3 regions of the Peribacillus sp. NPDC101481 genome follow, and region 2 is predicted to be linked to each of the others. Evidence: riboswitches for the same ligand, from Rfam matches in the RefSeq annotation. Region 2 holds a riboswitch; each other region holds the start of a gene.

Region 1 (5,097 bases), on a different contig from region 2:
AATAAAGCACACTTTTTTGATAAAGGGACTGAACATCGCATTTTAGTTGAAGAAGATGAACAGATGCAGGAAAGCATGAAGTTATCTGCCAATTAAACGTAAAAAGACCCATTCATAATGGGTCTTTTTACGTTTATTCAAATTCATTCCTGGACCAATACCACTTCATCATGTCCGCATTCCGGGCATTTCATGAGATGCGGGCATTGGCCTTTTTGAAGGGATTGAGGGTATCCGTCGTTTTCTTTAAGTATGTCGATATCCATATAAGCACTGTAATCATCCGCGTAGTCCATGAATTTCCCTTTATCCTCAAGATCACTGCCGCATTCCGGGCATTTCACATGAATTTTTCTCAGACCGTTGCAAAGCGGGCATATAGACATTGTTTTTCCTCCTGTTCCCGATACTTATGATTTCAGTATTTGTAGATTCCATTATTTTAACACATGGAAACACCCTCCCTAATACCAGAGGGAGGGCACTACTAATTATTTATTAACCATGTTAGCAGGATCGACCCATGCTTTGAATTCATCTTCCGTCAGGAACTCCAATTTCAACGCCGCTTCTTTTAACGTAGAGTTGTCCTTGAATGCCGTTTTGGCGATCTTGGCTGCTTTTTCATAACCGATATGCGGGTTCAATGCTGTTACCAACATAAGGGAACGTTCTACATTTTCTTTGATTTTATCTTCATTTGCAGTGATGCCCACCGCACAATTGTCGTTGAATGAATGAATGCCTTCCGTCAATAATTTGACCGTCTGCAGGAAGTTATAGATGATGACTGGTTTGAATACATTCAATTCAAAGTTACCTTGACTTGCTGCAAAGCCAATTGTAGCATCGTTACCAACGATTTGTGTTGCAATCATGGTAAGCGCTTCACTTTGTGTTGGATTGACTTTACCTGGCATGATGGAGCTGCCCGGTTCGTTTTCCGGAATGGCTATTTCGCCGATTCCGCTTCTTGGTCCACTTGCAAGCCATCTGACATCGTTCGCAATTTTCATTAAATCCGCCGCCAATGCTTTCAAAGCACCGTGTGCGTAGACTATTTCGTTATGGCTAGTCAATGCATGGAACTTATTATCAGATGTGACAAAAGGGTATCCTGTATCTGCTGCAATTTGTTTGGCAGAGAGTCCCGGGAATTCTTTTTTTGTATTGATTCCGGTTCCTACAGCCGTTCCGCCTAGAGCAAGGTTCAATAATTTTTGGCTGCTTTCTTCAATCATCGCTAGATCTTTATCGAGCATCGCTTTCCAACCGGAAATTTCTTGTCCTAATGTTAATGGAGTAGCATCTTGAAGATGTGTCCGGCCAATTTTCACGACATCCCAAAATTCTTTTTCTTTTGTATCGAATGTATCACGAAGGGCTTTGATGGCAGGGACCAATTTTTCAGCGACTTCCATAAAGGCTGCAATATGCATGGCGGTCGGGAAAGTATCATTTGAGCTTTGCGCCTTGTTAACATCATCATTCGGGTGAAGGGTTTCAGATTCACCATTTTCTTTTAACCATTCATTCCCTTTGTTAGCGACCACTTCGTTCACGTTCATATTACTTTGCGTGCCGCTTCCCGTTTGCCAAACTACAAGCGGGAAATGTTCATCAAGCGTACCTTCAAGGATTTCCCCGCAAATCTTGACGATGGCATTCTTTTTAACTTCGGAAAGATCACCAAGATCATAGTTCACCTTTGCCGCAGCTTGTTTAACGTATGCAAATGCACGAACTAATTCAATCGGCATTTTTTCGTTACCTATTTTGAAATTGTTACGGCTTCTCTCAGTTTGTGCTCCCCAATATTTATCAGCAGGAACTTTCACTTCACCCATCGTATCTCGTTCGATTCTGTATTCCATGTGTTCTCCTCCTATGTTTGCACTATTCATTGAACACCTTTTGCATATGAAATGAATAATGTCGGATTATTCTTCTCTCCATACATTGTACAAACTTTATTATTTTAAAGCAAAAATATCCCGCTGACCCTTTCCATTTTTTCTGAAAAATCCAAGTTCCATTCATGTTTATATGAAAATTCAATTATTCTTTTTAGACACATAAAGTGTAGACACCGCTAGGCTCCAATTGACCTGGTCATGAACATCAAAGCATTATCACTCCCAAAATGTCCTTGACAGCATTTTGTATATATAGTAAATTCAAAAGAAATTGAATAATCTAAACTCTTATCGAGAGAGGTAGAGGGAATGGCCCGATGACACCTCAGCAACCTTCATTTGTTTCAAACCAATGAAAAGGTGCTAATTCCACAAGTTTGTGAACTTGGAAGATAAGAAGAATGACTCGTCCCTACTTAATCAAAGTCTTCTTCTTAAAGAAGACTTTTTTTTATTTTATATAACTCAAAGGAGCAGTGAAAACCATGTACAAATCTGAAACATATCTTGCTCAATTAGGAAATCGCAGCGAAACGGCGACAGGAACAGTCAATCCGCCGGTATACTTTTCAACAGCTTTTCGTCACGAAGGAATTGGCCAATCGACGGGATTCGACTACACAAGGACTGGTAACCCTACACGCCAGCTATTGGAGCGATCCATCGCCGATCTGGAAAAAGGAGACCAAGGTTATGCCTGCAGTTCAGGAATGGCCGCCATCTCCACTATTCTCGCCCTTTTTAAATCCGGGGATGCATGGATTGTCAGCGAAGATCTTTATGGCGGTACATATCGTCTGTTAGAACAAGGTTTTAAAAAATGGGGATTGCAGTGTGACTATGTAAACACTTGTTGTTTGGAGGATATCGAAAAAGCCATCACTCCTCACACGAAAGCCATCTTCATCGAAACTCCCACTAACCCCCTTATGCAGCAAACGGACATTAGCGCCGTTGCGGCATTGGCCAAACGATATAATTTATTGTTAATCGTTGATAACACTTTTTACACGCCTCTTATTCAACAACCCATCGTGCTTGGAGCGGATATTGTGATTCATAGTGCAACCAAGTATCTCGGTGGTCATAATGATGTGCTCGCGGGACTGATCGTTGCTAGCGGCGCTGAATTATGTGATGCACTTGCCTTCCATCATAATGGTACTGGAGCTGTCTTGAGCCCATTTGATTCTTGGCTGTTGATGCGCGGAATGAAAACCCTGGCATTACGGATGGAGCGTCATGAAAAGAATGCCAAGATACTTGTAGATTACTTATCGGAGCATGATTGTGTCACTGATGTATTGTATCCCGGCAGAGGCGGCATGATTTCTTTCCGCATCATTGATGAAGCGGCGGTCAACCCATTTTTACAATCGCTCTCATTAATTTCCTTTGCAGAAAGCCTTGGAGGGGTTGAAAGCTTCATCACCTATCCTGCCACACAAACACATGCCGATATACCGCTTGAAGTCAGAACGGCAAATGGGGTTTGTAATCGCCTGCTTCGCTTCTCCGTTGGCATCGAGGATAGCGATGATTTGATTGGCGACCTGCAGCAAGCATTCGCACATGTAAAAAGGGAGGCACTACGATGACAGGTCATGATTTTAGCTTTGAAACGAAATTACTTCATAATCAACATAAATTCGATCCGGCAACGGGCGGTGTGAGCGTCCCCATTCAGCATGCATCGACGTTCCATCAATCGGATATCGATCAATTCGGCAAATATGACTACAGCAGAAGCGGGAACCCAACTCGCGAGGCACTTGAAGATATCATTGCCGATTTAGAGGAAGGCACTCACGGCTTTGCCTTTTCATCAGGTATGGCTGCCATTTCAACAGCCTTCCTGCTATTGTCTGCCGGAGACCATATCGTCATTTCCGAAGATGTGTATGGCGGAACGTTCAGGATGGTCACAAGCGTATTGACCCGTTTCAATATTGAGCATACCTTCGTTGACATGACGGACCTTGAAAGCGTCAAAGCGGCCGTTCAGCCAAATACCAGGGCCATATACATTGAAACGCCTTCAAATCCGTTACTTAAAGTGACCGATATACAAGCTGTATGTGATATTGCAAAAAAAGCCGGTGCCTTAAGTTTTGTTGATAATACATTCTTGACGCCCGCATTGCAAAAACCGCTGAATCTGGGCGCTGATGTTGTCCTCCATAGCGCGACGAAGTTTTTATCCGGACATAGTGATGTGGTAGCTGGGCTTGCGGTCGTGAAAGATCCGGAATTGGCGGCAAGACTCGGTTCGCTCCAAAACTCCTTTGGAGCGGTCCTTGGTGTCCAAGATGCCTGGCTTGTAATGAGAGGTTTAAAAACCTTGTCAGTTAGAATGGAACATTCACAAAAAGGGGCAGAAAAGATTGCAGCCTACTTAAAAGATCAGCCCTTGGTGAAAAAAGTGTATTATCCCGGCCTAGCCGATCATCCACAGCACGCCATCCAGAAAGGCCAGTCACTTGGAGCAGGGGCGGTCCTATCTTTTGAATTGGAAAGTGAGGAAATCTTCCGTTCCTTCGTGAACACTGTCGAGCTCCCTGTATTTGCCGTAAGCCTGGGAGCGGTCGAATCCATATTATCCTACCCGGCCAAAATGTCTCATGCTGCCATGCCTGATGATGAAAGGGAAAAGCGGGGCATCACGAACAGCTTGCTCCGCCTCTCTGTCGGACTTGAAAATCCGGACGATATAATCAAGGACTTCGATGCGGCCCTCGTCAATATTGCCAAAGGGGAAGCAATTGCTGCAAAATGAATAAAGGATGGGTGCCTCATAAATTATGGGCACCTTTTTTCCTTGCATCATTATTAACTCTTTTTCTTCCCAGTCATAAAAAAAGGCCATCGATTTCCCGATGGCCTGACTCTCAATTCTTCATATTATATTTATCCAGGAAGCGATCCACCCGTCCGCCTTTTTCAGCAAACTTCTGCTTTCCTGTATAATAAGGGTGCGTATCCGAGCTGATTTCCACTTTTAATAATGGATATGTTTGTCCGTCCTCCCAAACGATCGTTTCATTGGACGTCTTCGTGGAGCCTGTCAAAAATTTATACCCACTGTTGGTATCCATGAATACCACTTGTTGATAATCGGGATGAATTTCTTGTTTCACTATTATCACCTCATCGTCAGTATAGGTATATCTTAAACGTAATG
Region 2 (5,097 bases):
GACTTTTGCTACTAGTGAGGCAAAAAATTGCTTGGGTAGGTCCTGAAGCTGTCTGGATTTTTCGAATTGCACCATTTATACACCTTCTCTGAAATTTCTTGAAATTCTAGACACAAATGATATATGTTTATCATAGTCTTGTAAAGCATTTTTTACATGTGGGGGGTTTTAAACGATGAAGTGGAAAATAGCTTGTATTCAAATGGATATAGCATTCGGGCAACCGGATATCAATTTTCAGGTTGCGGAACAATGGTTTGAAAAAGCAGCACGGTCAGAACCCGATATCGTCATTTTACCAGAGCTTTGGACAACCGGATACGACTTAAGCAGGTTAAATGAGATTGCTGATCAAGAGGCGGAAAAAACGATTGAATTTCTTAAAACACAGGCAAGGAAACACGAGATTCACATCGTAGGCGGTTCCATTGCGAAAAAAACGGGCAAGGGAATCTATAACACCATGATCATCATCGATAAACAGGGAAATCTCATAAAAGAATATGATAAGCTTCACTTATTTCAGTTAATGGATGAACATCATTTCCTGAAGCCAGGAGAAAAGGATGGTTTATTTACTCTTGATGAAAAAATATGTGCTGGTTTCATTTGTTATGACATCCGTTTCCCTGAATGGCAGCGAGCCCATACCGCTAAAGGCGCCGAAGTTCTATTCGTTACGGCTGAATGGCCAAAGCCGAGACTCGATCACTGGAGAGCCTTATTGATTAGCCGTGCCATCGAGAACCAAGCCTATGTAGTAGCCGTTAATCGCTCAGGCTCTGACGTCAATAATATATTTGCCGGTCATTCGTTGATTATTGATCCTTGGGGAAATATCATAAGTGAAGCCGGAGAAGGAAACGAACTCCTGACAGGCACCTTGGACTTCAATAAAGTTACGGAAGCACGTAACAAAATACCTGTATTCGAAGATCGCCGTCCTGATTTTTATTAAATTACCCATTGACAAACTATTTAAAAAGTTGATATTATTTTCCCGAAGATTAAAATTTCAGAAAACATTTACTCTTATCAAGAGCAGGCTGAGGGATAAAGGCCCTATGAAGCCCAGCAACCGACTGTAATACCATTGTGAAATGGGGCGGATTCACCGCCGGATTATAAAATCCACAGAGCACGGTGCTAATTCCACCAGAATTCATATTCTGGAAGATAAGAGGTCCGAAGCCAAAACTTCTGCCTCTTTCTATATGAAAGAGGCTTTTTTATTCTTATTTTGAATCCGGAGGGGAAAAGAATGACTCAAAACCATTCAAATTTTAAGAGATTGACAAACGAAACAGCTATAACCCTTGCAAAAAAACTTGGGTTGGTCAATGCGGATGCAAGTTTAACATGTAAAGAAATCGGCGATGGAAACTTAAATTATGTTTTTCATATTACAGACACAGTCACAAATAAAGGAATTATCATTAAACAAGCGGTTCCTTATGCCAAGGTACTTGGCGAAGGTTGGCCGCTGACATTGAAAAGAGCTGCAATTGAAGCGAATGCGCTGATTCATTTCAGAAGTTATTGCCCAGAATTCGTACCGCAAGTCTATTATTCTGATGAAAAGCTTGCCATCACGGTCATGGAGGATTTATCGCACTTGAAAATCGTTAGAACAGGATTGATCGAAGGCGATTCATATCCATTGCTTTCACAGCATATTGGTGAATATGTTGCGAAAACGGCATTTTATACATCCGATTATCATTTAGAACCCTCTGCCAAAAAGGAAGTTGCCCGACATTTCACGAATCCCGAACTCTGCAAAATCACTGAGGTCTTCATTTTCACAGATCCATTTTTTGAGGAACTCCCGGGAGATTTCGAGGTGGAATTGACTGATGCCGCCAAAAATATATGGAATGATAAAGCAGTGATCCTCGAGGTCGCTAAGCTGAAACAAAGCTTTGAAACCGAGCAGGAAGCCTTGCTTCATGGAGATTTACATACTGGAAGTATATTTGCAAGTGAAACTGAAACAAAGGTTATTGATCCAGAATTCGCTTTTTATGGTCCAGTTGGTTTTGACCTTGGTCAATACACCGCCAACCTTCTCTTTCAGGCAGTCACACGTAATAGCGTTGGAAAGGAAGAGATTTTCACACACCTTAATGAATTTTGGAATGCCTTTGAAGAAACTTATTCCGAATTATGGGAAGTCCAAAATAAAAGCCCATTTCGTCACGTGAAAGGTTATCTGCCTTATTTACTGACAAAATTCAAAAAAGATGCATTCGGCTTTGCCGGCTGTGAACTGATTCGGCGAACCATCGGACTTTCCCATGTTGCCGATTTAAATGTCATTGAAGATAAAGAAACAAGGATCGCTGCCAAAACGGCTACATTGGAAATTGGTGCTTTTTTAATTAAAAAACGGGAAGAATTGGATGTTCCAGCTGTCATTGAAGCCTTGAAGCAACGTACACTGCCATCTTATTCAACCATTTAAAAGGAGACCTGCACATGACAACACATGCACCATTACCTTATTCGGTACAATGGGCTGATACCCATATTACATTATTAAATCAACAAGCCCTTCCTTCCATAACAGAATTCATTGAACTTCATTCTGTTGATGATGTGTATGACAGCATTTTGACATTAAAAGTTCGCGGTGCCCCAGCAATTGGACTGACGGCAGCATTTGGTGTTGCACTTGGTGCGAAACAGGAAACAACCGCTGAATTAGCCGAATTCAAGAAAAATGTATCAAGGCATATTGAAAAACTCGCATCATCACGGCCAACTGCTGTCAACCTTTTTTGGGCGTTAAGGAGGATGGAAAATACTCTGGAAGCTGCGCAAAGCATTTCAACTGCCAAGGAAGCACTTGTATCGGAGGCTAAAGCCATCTTTGCTGAAGATGTAGAAATGTGCAGGAAAATCGGGGAACATGGTTTATCCTTATTCACTAGAGGAGATTCCATTCTAACGCATTGCAACGCTGGGGGAATTGCCACGGCTCGGTATGGCACAGCCTTGGCTCCCTTCCACCTGGCAAAGGAAAAGGACTTTCCGCTAAAAGTGTATGCATGTGAAACCAGGCCTGTCCTGCAAGGGGCGCGTTTGACTGCTTGGGAATTGATGCAAGCGGGGGTTGATGTCACATTAATTTCTGATAATATGGCTGCCCATACGATTCATCAGAAAGGAATAAATGGAATCATCGTCGGTGCCGACAGAATTGCGGCTAATGGAGATACAGCCAATAAAATCGGGACATTGGGATTGGCGATATTAGCCAAGCACTTTGGTATCCCTTTTTACGTGGCCGCTCCATCAACCACATTCGACCTCACTCTCGAGTCCGGCACTTCCATCCCGATCGAAGAAAGGAATGAAGCGGAAATCACCTTCATTCAAGGTGTTAGGATCGCTCCTGAAAACGTGAAAACTTTCAATCCAGCCTTTGATGTTACACCGAATCATCTAATTACAAGCATCATTACCGAAAATGGCATCATAACCCCGGATTTCATTAAAAACATTCCGCTTTTTGTTAAATGATCCAGGTTGCTTTATTGATGATAAAAAACGAGAAGGGTTACTTATCCCTCTCGTTTTTGTGATTATTCTTGCGAGGTCCATAATACAATTTTTATTTTTTTGAAAAGAATTCTTGAAGTGCCTTCTTATTTTTAGTGTAGTCCATTTCCAAAACGGCTCCGGACTGGGGATATATTTCATCTTTAAAGCTTCCTTCCACTGGAACCCTTAAGGTTTCGACGGTGTCCGGTGTATGGAAGACGGCTTTTGGCCCCATTTCCATTATTGTTTTCAGTCCAATATCCGTATCCAAGTACGAGAGTCCTTGTTCGATTATACTAGGAAGGGCTGCCATCCCTTCGAAGGACGAGATTTGATTTATAAAGGCTGTTTTTAATTGAACCATTACTTCTTGTTGTCGCTCAACCCTTCCAAAATCACTTTCATCGTCATGTCTAAAACGGACATATTTCAATATTTCCTCGCCATGTAAAACATTTTTACCGACGCTTGCTTGAATGCTCATATCATCAATGATTTCCTGGTCCACATTCACCGCTACCCCCTCAGGTGCAAGTAAATCGACCATCTTCACGAATCCCTGAAAGTCAATTACCGCCACATGATCGACCTTGACACCGAAGTTTTCCTGTATGGTTTTTTTGAGAAGTTCCCTTCCACCATAATAATAAGCTGCATTTATTTTGTTATATCCTGTTTTATTCCCAGGGATTTTCACATAACTATCACGCATAATCGAAGCCAGTTTCAATTTTTCCTGCTCAGGAAAGTATTTTGCCAGAATAATCGCATCTGATCGAGATTTTTCCTCTCCCCTTGTATCGACACCAATTAACAGAAATGTTTTCACACTTTCCTGGTTCTCTTCTTTGGTTAGTTTTTTTTCCGTACCTGCATTTCCATTTTGTTTGGGTAAAGGGGCATAAGTGCAGCCTGCCAGAATCAAGATCAATAGATATATGAACAATACCTTTTCTTTCATTACCTCACCTCATCGGAAAATTACCCCTTATTCTCTACCTAATATTGGAATCTATGCATTAAACGACAAAAAAGCCTGCCAACGATAATCGCTGACAGGCTTTTCGGGCAAATCACTTATTGATTTCTTTCTTTAATACTTCTACCGCCTTTTTCACTTGTGTGTCATTCTTAAGGATTTTCTCCTGGATGACCTGCATCAATTTCACGGTAGTATCATCTTTAATGGTGCCAGTTTCTTTAATTTTTTGTTCCCTTTGGAATGCTGTGACAGCATTCGTGGTTGCTTCATCAAAGAATCCATCTATCTTACCTGGATCATGGCCCGCTTCCTTCAGCATCTCTTCAGCTGCTTTCACTTCACTCGAAGAATCGGATGCTTTCAATTCCTTGTCAGGCGAAATGTACGGAAGGCTGGCATAATCAGGAAGCTTCACATTAATATCCGGCTTGATCCCTTTTTTATGAATCCAATTGCCTTCAGGAGTCAACCATTTAGCTGCCGTATATTTGAAGTTAGATCCATCTTTAAAGGGTTTTTCGGCAGTCTGCACTGTCCCTTTCCCAAATGACTTGACACCAATCAATGGA
Region 3 (5,097 bases), 250 kb from region 2:
AAAGAACAGGAACCGCCTGATTATGACGCTTCCTGTTCCTTTTAGTGGCCTATATCATACATACTTTAAAACAGTACAAGGGCTAGGAGGATACCACCACGGAAGGTCGCCACTTTCTTGAAATGTCTTCAATATGATGTGGTGCCGTTCTGCAGCATCCTCCAATTAAACGCGCCCCTGCATGTTGCCATTCTTCAGATTTCAGGTCGAGCCTATTACATGATTCTTGACCATGCCATGTTTTAGTTTCCGGATTATATGTTTCACCTGAATTCGGATAAACAATGATTGGTTTATCCGTGTTTGCACGCAGCACCTGGATGGCTTCCGTGATACATGAAACTGGCGCACAGTTGATGCCGATTGCTGCAATTTGCTCACTGTCCCCTAACAATCTTGTACATTCCTCGAGTGAAGTACCGTCACTTATCGCTTTTTCATTTTTCAATGAAAAGGATAGCCAAGCATACACTTCTGGATAATCCTTCAATAATGAATATAATACTTTTGCTTCTTGCAGGGAAGGAATCGTTTCAAATGCTAAAAGGTCAGCTCCAGCTTCAATCAACGCTGATATTCGTGAGCTATGGAATGCAATTAAAGTTTCATCCGAAACACCATAGTTTCCTACATATTCTGAACCATCTGCAAGATAAGCCCCATAAGGCCCAACAGATGCAGCAACCAATGGCTTAGGCCTAAGCGTTTGATTTTTTTCCTTCCAAAAATCATCTCTTGCTTTTCTTGCGAGTAAAACCGTTTTCCGGATTAGCTCCAAAGCCTCTTTTTCTTGTATTCCGCGGAGGGCGAAACCTTCAACAGTGGCTTGGTAGCTAGCCGTAATCGCACAATCCGCTCCAGCACGAAAATAGTCAGAATGCACTTGATAAATCACTTCTGGATTTTCAAGTAATACACGTGCAGACCAGAGCGGGTCGTCCAAATCACATCCATGCCTCTCTAGCTCTGTAGCTAAAGCTCCGTCTAAAATCATGACTGAATGATCTCGTAAAATAGCGTCAATTGGGTTAGTTTTAATGTTCATGATCTACTCCTCTTTCCTTTATGGTTTTGTGTCAGATAATAACTTCCATAGCAAATCAAAATAAATGGAATGCCACAATATAGTGCAATTCGTTGTGTAGGATCAAATGCAATTCCTATGCAAGAAGCTAGGCATAGCATAAAAGAAACGATTGGTACGAGTGGATATAATGGCGTTCGATAAGCTAAGTCATTTACTGAATTTCCTTCGTTTATATATCGTCTGCGAAATAGAAATTGCGACATGCTAATACTCATCCAAACTACAACAACGGCTAGTCCAGAAATGGATACAAGCACTATGTAAACAGTATCCGGTGCAATAATACTCGAAAACAGGGCTAAGCAGCCGCCCAACATACTGAAAAGGACTGCATTTATCGGAACTCCCCGTTTTGTCAATTTTGCAAATATTGGTGATATAGTTTCCTTATCTGCAAGTGACCAAAGCATTCTGGATGCCGCATACAGTCCTGAGTTTGCAGCAGACAAAATGGCAGTTAATATAACAAAGTTCATAATATCCGCTGCATATGGCACACCAATCCGTTCAAGAACTGCCACAAAGGGGCTTTCTAATACGCTTGCATCCGAAATAGGCAATAATGCGGATAATACAACGATGGTTCCTACAAAAAAGATAATCAATCTCCATAATGTCATACGGATTGCCTTTGGTATCGTTTTTTCTGGATTCACAGTTTCTCCAGCTGCAATTCCAATTAATTCAGTTCCAGAGAATGCGAAATTCACCGCAAGCATCGTCATTATAATGGCAAAAGCACCATTCGGAAATAAACCTTCACTTGTAAAATTGGAGAATAACGGAGCGGATTGTGAATGAATTATTGGAATGAAACCTAGCATTGCCGCTGCTCCCAAAATAATGAAAATCACAATGGCAAATACCTTTATAGACGCAAACCAGAATTCGGATTCAGCGAAAAATTTAACGGTCCACGCATTTAATGCCAAAACCAATATGGCAAATAGTGCACTCCATATCCAGACATTGATTGATGGAAACCATCTCTGCATCAACAATCCTGCAGCCGTGAATTCCGAACCAAGTGCAACTGTCCAAGTTAGCCAATACAACCAGGCTACTGTATACCCTGTCCCAGGACCTATGTATTTAGCTGAGTAGCTATGAAACGCACCTGTCTCGGGCATATGTACTGCCAGTTCCCCTAGACATAGCATGACTAGATAAACCACTAATGCCCCAATCAGATACGAAAGGATGGTGCCAAACGGGCCTGCCTGTTGAATCGTATAACCCGAACTTAAGAATAAACCTGTTCCAATCACCCCGCCAAGCGATAGCATTATTATATGCCGTGCCTGCATTTTCCTTTGAAAATCATGCTTCCTTTTGTTCTCCATTCTTACTCTCCTTTATCTTGCATCCAGAAAAAACGAAAACGCACTCTAAAAAAGAGTGCGTTACTGACAAATAAACACTTACGGTCTTATCTATCAAGGTTTCACCCCCTGGAATTAGCACAGTGTCATTGCAGACCTGTTGCTGAGGTTTCATAGGGCCAGTCCCTCCACCTCTCTGGATAAGAAATTATTTTTTTATAACTTTATCAATCTATGAAAAAATTGTCAAGTTTTGTTTCGGTTTGTAAAGACTTCCTTTAAAATCCAAACGATCAACGCACCGTTGGCATAGATATGAACTTGTTTTTGGAACAGTCGCTTACATTATAGAATTGTAAATAATGCTAACCGGGAAAAATTTTTAAAAAATGACGACACCTTAAAAGATGACGCCATTTTTCTTATATTCCTTAAGGTCTTTCAATTTCAAATAATTCTCCTAGTTTTGTATAAGTATGACCCGCTAATCTTGCTACAGGTTTTAGCCCATTCTGGTCAATTCGGCCATTATGGTAAATCTCCTGCTCTATATGATAGCAGACTATTTTCCCTATCAATAAATCACAACCAGGTTTATTCTTGGAACCTGCCAAAGGTATCGCATGCTCCAATGTGCATTCAAAGCGTACCTTCGCTTCTTGCAATCCTGGTACCGACACCTTATCACTAACAGCCTGAGTGAAATTGGTAAGACCCAATTCACTTTCGTCAGACGGGAGTTCCTTGGCCGTTCGATTTGCATCAGCAACATTGTCTTCATCAGTGATATGAACAACGAATTCACCTGTTTGAATTGCATTTCGGGCCGTGTCCTTCAAAACTCCTTCTTTCCGTTGAACAGAAATGGAAATCATCGGAGGATTGGAACTGACTATGTTAAAAAAACTGAACGGCGCTATATTGATTGTACCGGTTTCGGATTGTGTCGTGACCAGGGCTATTGGTCTCGGTATGATGCTTCCAGTCAAAAACTTATAATTTTCCCGTTCTGTAAGACTTTCAGGATTTACTGAAATCATCTTCATCCCTCTCATTCTTATAAAAAGTTCTTTTGAAACCATGAACTTGCTGCATCAACCTCTGAACGTGTTAACTGATGACCGTAATTTTCCCAGTGAACGTCCACCGCAGCACCCGCTTGCAGTAAAATCCGATTAAGTTCATCAGTTTCTGCTGCGGGGCAAATCGGATCGTTTTTACCTGCAGCAATGAATACAGGTATATCCGATAGGGACGGCAAAGCAATCCCGCGTCTAGGCACCATTGGATGATGAAAAATCGCTCCTTTTAATGCCCCTTCGAAATGGAACATCAAACTTGCTGCTATGTTTGCACCATTAGAATAACCTAATGCCACCACTCTGTCACGATCGAAGTCATATTGTCCGGACGCTGATTCCAAGAAGTCATAAAGCTCCTTCGTACGGAAAATCAAATCTTCTTCATCAAAAACTCCTTCAGCCAGCCGGCGGAAATAACGGGGCATTCCGTTTTCAAGTACATTTCCCCGTACGCTGAGTACGGATGATCCCGGTGAAACCATCTCCGATAATGGCAAAAGATCCGTTTCCCTTCCTCCAGTGCCATGTAAAAGCAAAAGCAACGGTGCATCTGGATTACTTCCTTTTTGAAAAATATGCTTCATCATTTATCCTCCTCTAGTACCCTCGGCACTGCCGGCAGTAACGTTTTCTCCATAATTTCCCTTTTTTCTTCAAGCCATGGCGGCAGCATTAATTTACTACCCATCGTTTCCTTCGTTTCATCATGAGCAAAGCCAGGTGGATCTGTGGCAACTTCAAAGAGTATGCCTCCATCTTCCCTGAAATAAATGGCATCGAAGTATTGGCGGTCTTTAAAGGGTGTCACGCCATAGCCATGGTTTGCGATATGTTCCCTCCATTCTTTATGATCTTCATTATCGCTTGCACGCCATGCAAGATGATGGACAGTTCCCACTCCGATTTTCCCATTTGGCAAAACCGTTTTTTTAACATCTATCAAATTTCCGATGTCCGATGTGGATTTGAAGCGAATGAAATCGCCCTCTTCCCCCATCTTTTGCAAACCCATCACTTCCTCTAAAAGTTCCATCGTTTTGATCGGTTTAGACGTCAATAATACAGCACCGCCGAATCCCTTGATTGCCTTATCAGCTGGTACACCGCCGAATGACCACTCGCTATTTTTACCTTCTTTACGCTCAACCAGTTCAAGTTGCAATCCATGTGGGTCCTGAAATCCCAGATAATCCTCGCCGAAGCGTGAGATCTTTTCAAAGTCAATATTAAATTTACCCAAGCGCGTTTCCCAGAAGCCCAATGAACCTTCCGGAATGGCATATGTTGTTATCCCCACTTGTCCGGAGCCAATTGTCCCTCGGTATGCCCCAGGCCAAGGAAAGAAAGTGATGATAGTGCCCGGTGAACCTGATTCATCTCCGAAATATAAGTGATAGGTGCCTGGATCATCAAAATTAACGGTTTTCTTCACCATACGCATTCCCAGCACTCCAGCATAAAAATCCACATTCTCTTGAGGATTGCCTACAATTGCGGTTATATGATGTATTCCTGCATTTTGCTTTTGCATGCCGATTCCTTCCTTTCCCCTTGATTAATTAGTTGATTTTGTATTCAGTGGTTTTAAATTCGATTCAATATCTTT

The links. A riboswitch is a leader RNA that binds a small molecule or an ion and turns the genes downstream of it on or off. The one in region 2 is predicted to bind S-adenosylmethionine.
Region 1: it holds a riboswitch for S-adenosylmethionine, as region 2 does, so the genes downstream of both, ACIROD_RS12410 (methionine biosynthesis PLP-dependent protein) here and mtnK (S-methyl-5-thioribose kinase) in region 2, are expected to answer to the same signal.
Region 3: it holds a riboswitch for S-adenosylmethionine, as region 2 does, so the genes downstream of both, mmuP (S-methylmethionine permease) here and mtnK (S-methyl-5-thioribose kinase) in region 2, are expected to answer to the same signal.

The regions. Positions count from the first base shown of each region.
Region 1 is NZ_JBIWNJ010000002.1:502,845-507,941, reverse strand. Features, by position in the region: gene ACIROD_RS12425 (ABC transporter ATP-binding protein) at 1-96, shown strand, start outside; gene ACIROD_RS12420 (hypothetical protein) at 144-386, opposite strand; gene fumC (class II fumarate hydratase) at 492-1,874, opposite strand; SAM riboswitch class I at 2,202-2,315, shown strand; gene ACIROD_RS12410 (methionine biosynthesis PLP-dependent protein) at 2,402-3,514, shown strand; gene metC (cystathionine beta-lyase) at 3,511-4,692, shown strand; gene ACIROD_RS12400 (type B 50S ribosomal protein L31) at 4,805-5,053, opposite strand.
Region 2 is NZ_JBIWNJ010000001.1:566,077-571,173, forward strand. Features, by position in the region: gene ACIROD_RS02610 (pyridoxal phosphate-dependent aminotransferase) at 1-75, opposite strand, end outside; gene ACIROD_RS02615 (carbon-nitrogen family hydrolase) at 176-958, shown strand; SAM riboswitch class I at 1,030-1,183, shown strand; gene mtnK (S-methyl-5-thioribose kinase) at 1,262-2,464, shown strand; gene mtnA (S-methyl-5-thioribose-1-phosphate isomerase) at 2,479-3,525, shown strand; gene ACIROD_RS02630 (LCP family protein) at 3,617-4,507, opposite strand; gene ACIROD_RS02635 (lmo1851 family serine protease) at 4,620-5,097, opposite strand, start outside.
Region 3 is NZ_JBIWNJ010000001.1:320,843-325,939, forward strand. Features, by position in the region: gene mmuM (homocysteine S-methyltransferase) at 83-1,045, opposite strand; gene mmuP (S-methylmethionine permease) at 1,042-2,430, opposite strand; SAM riboswitch class I at 2,514-2,616, opposite strand; gene ACIROD_RS01450 (flavin reductase family protein) at 2,841-3,449, opposite strand; gene ACIROD_RS01455 (alpha/beta hydrolase) at 3,467-4,075, opposite strand; gene ACIROD_RS01460 (ring-cleaving dioxygenase) at 4,075-5,022, opposite strand; gene ACIROD_RS01465 (ring-cleaving dioxygenase) at 5,047-5,097, opposite strand, start outside.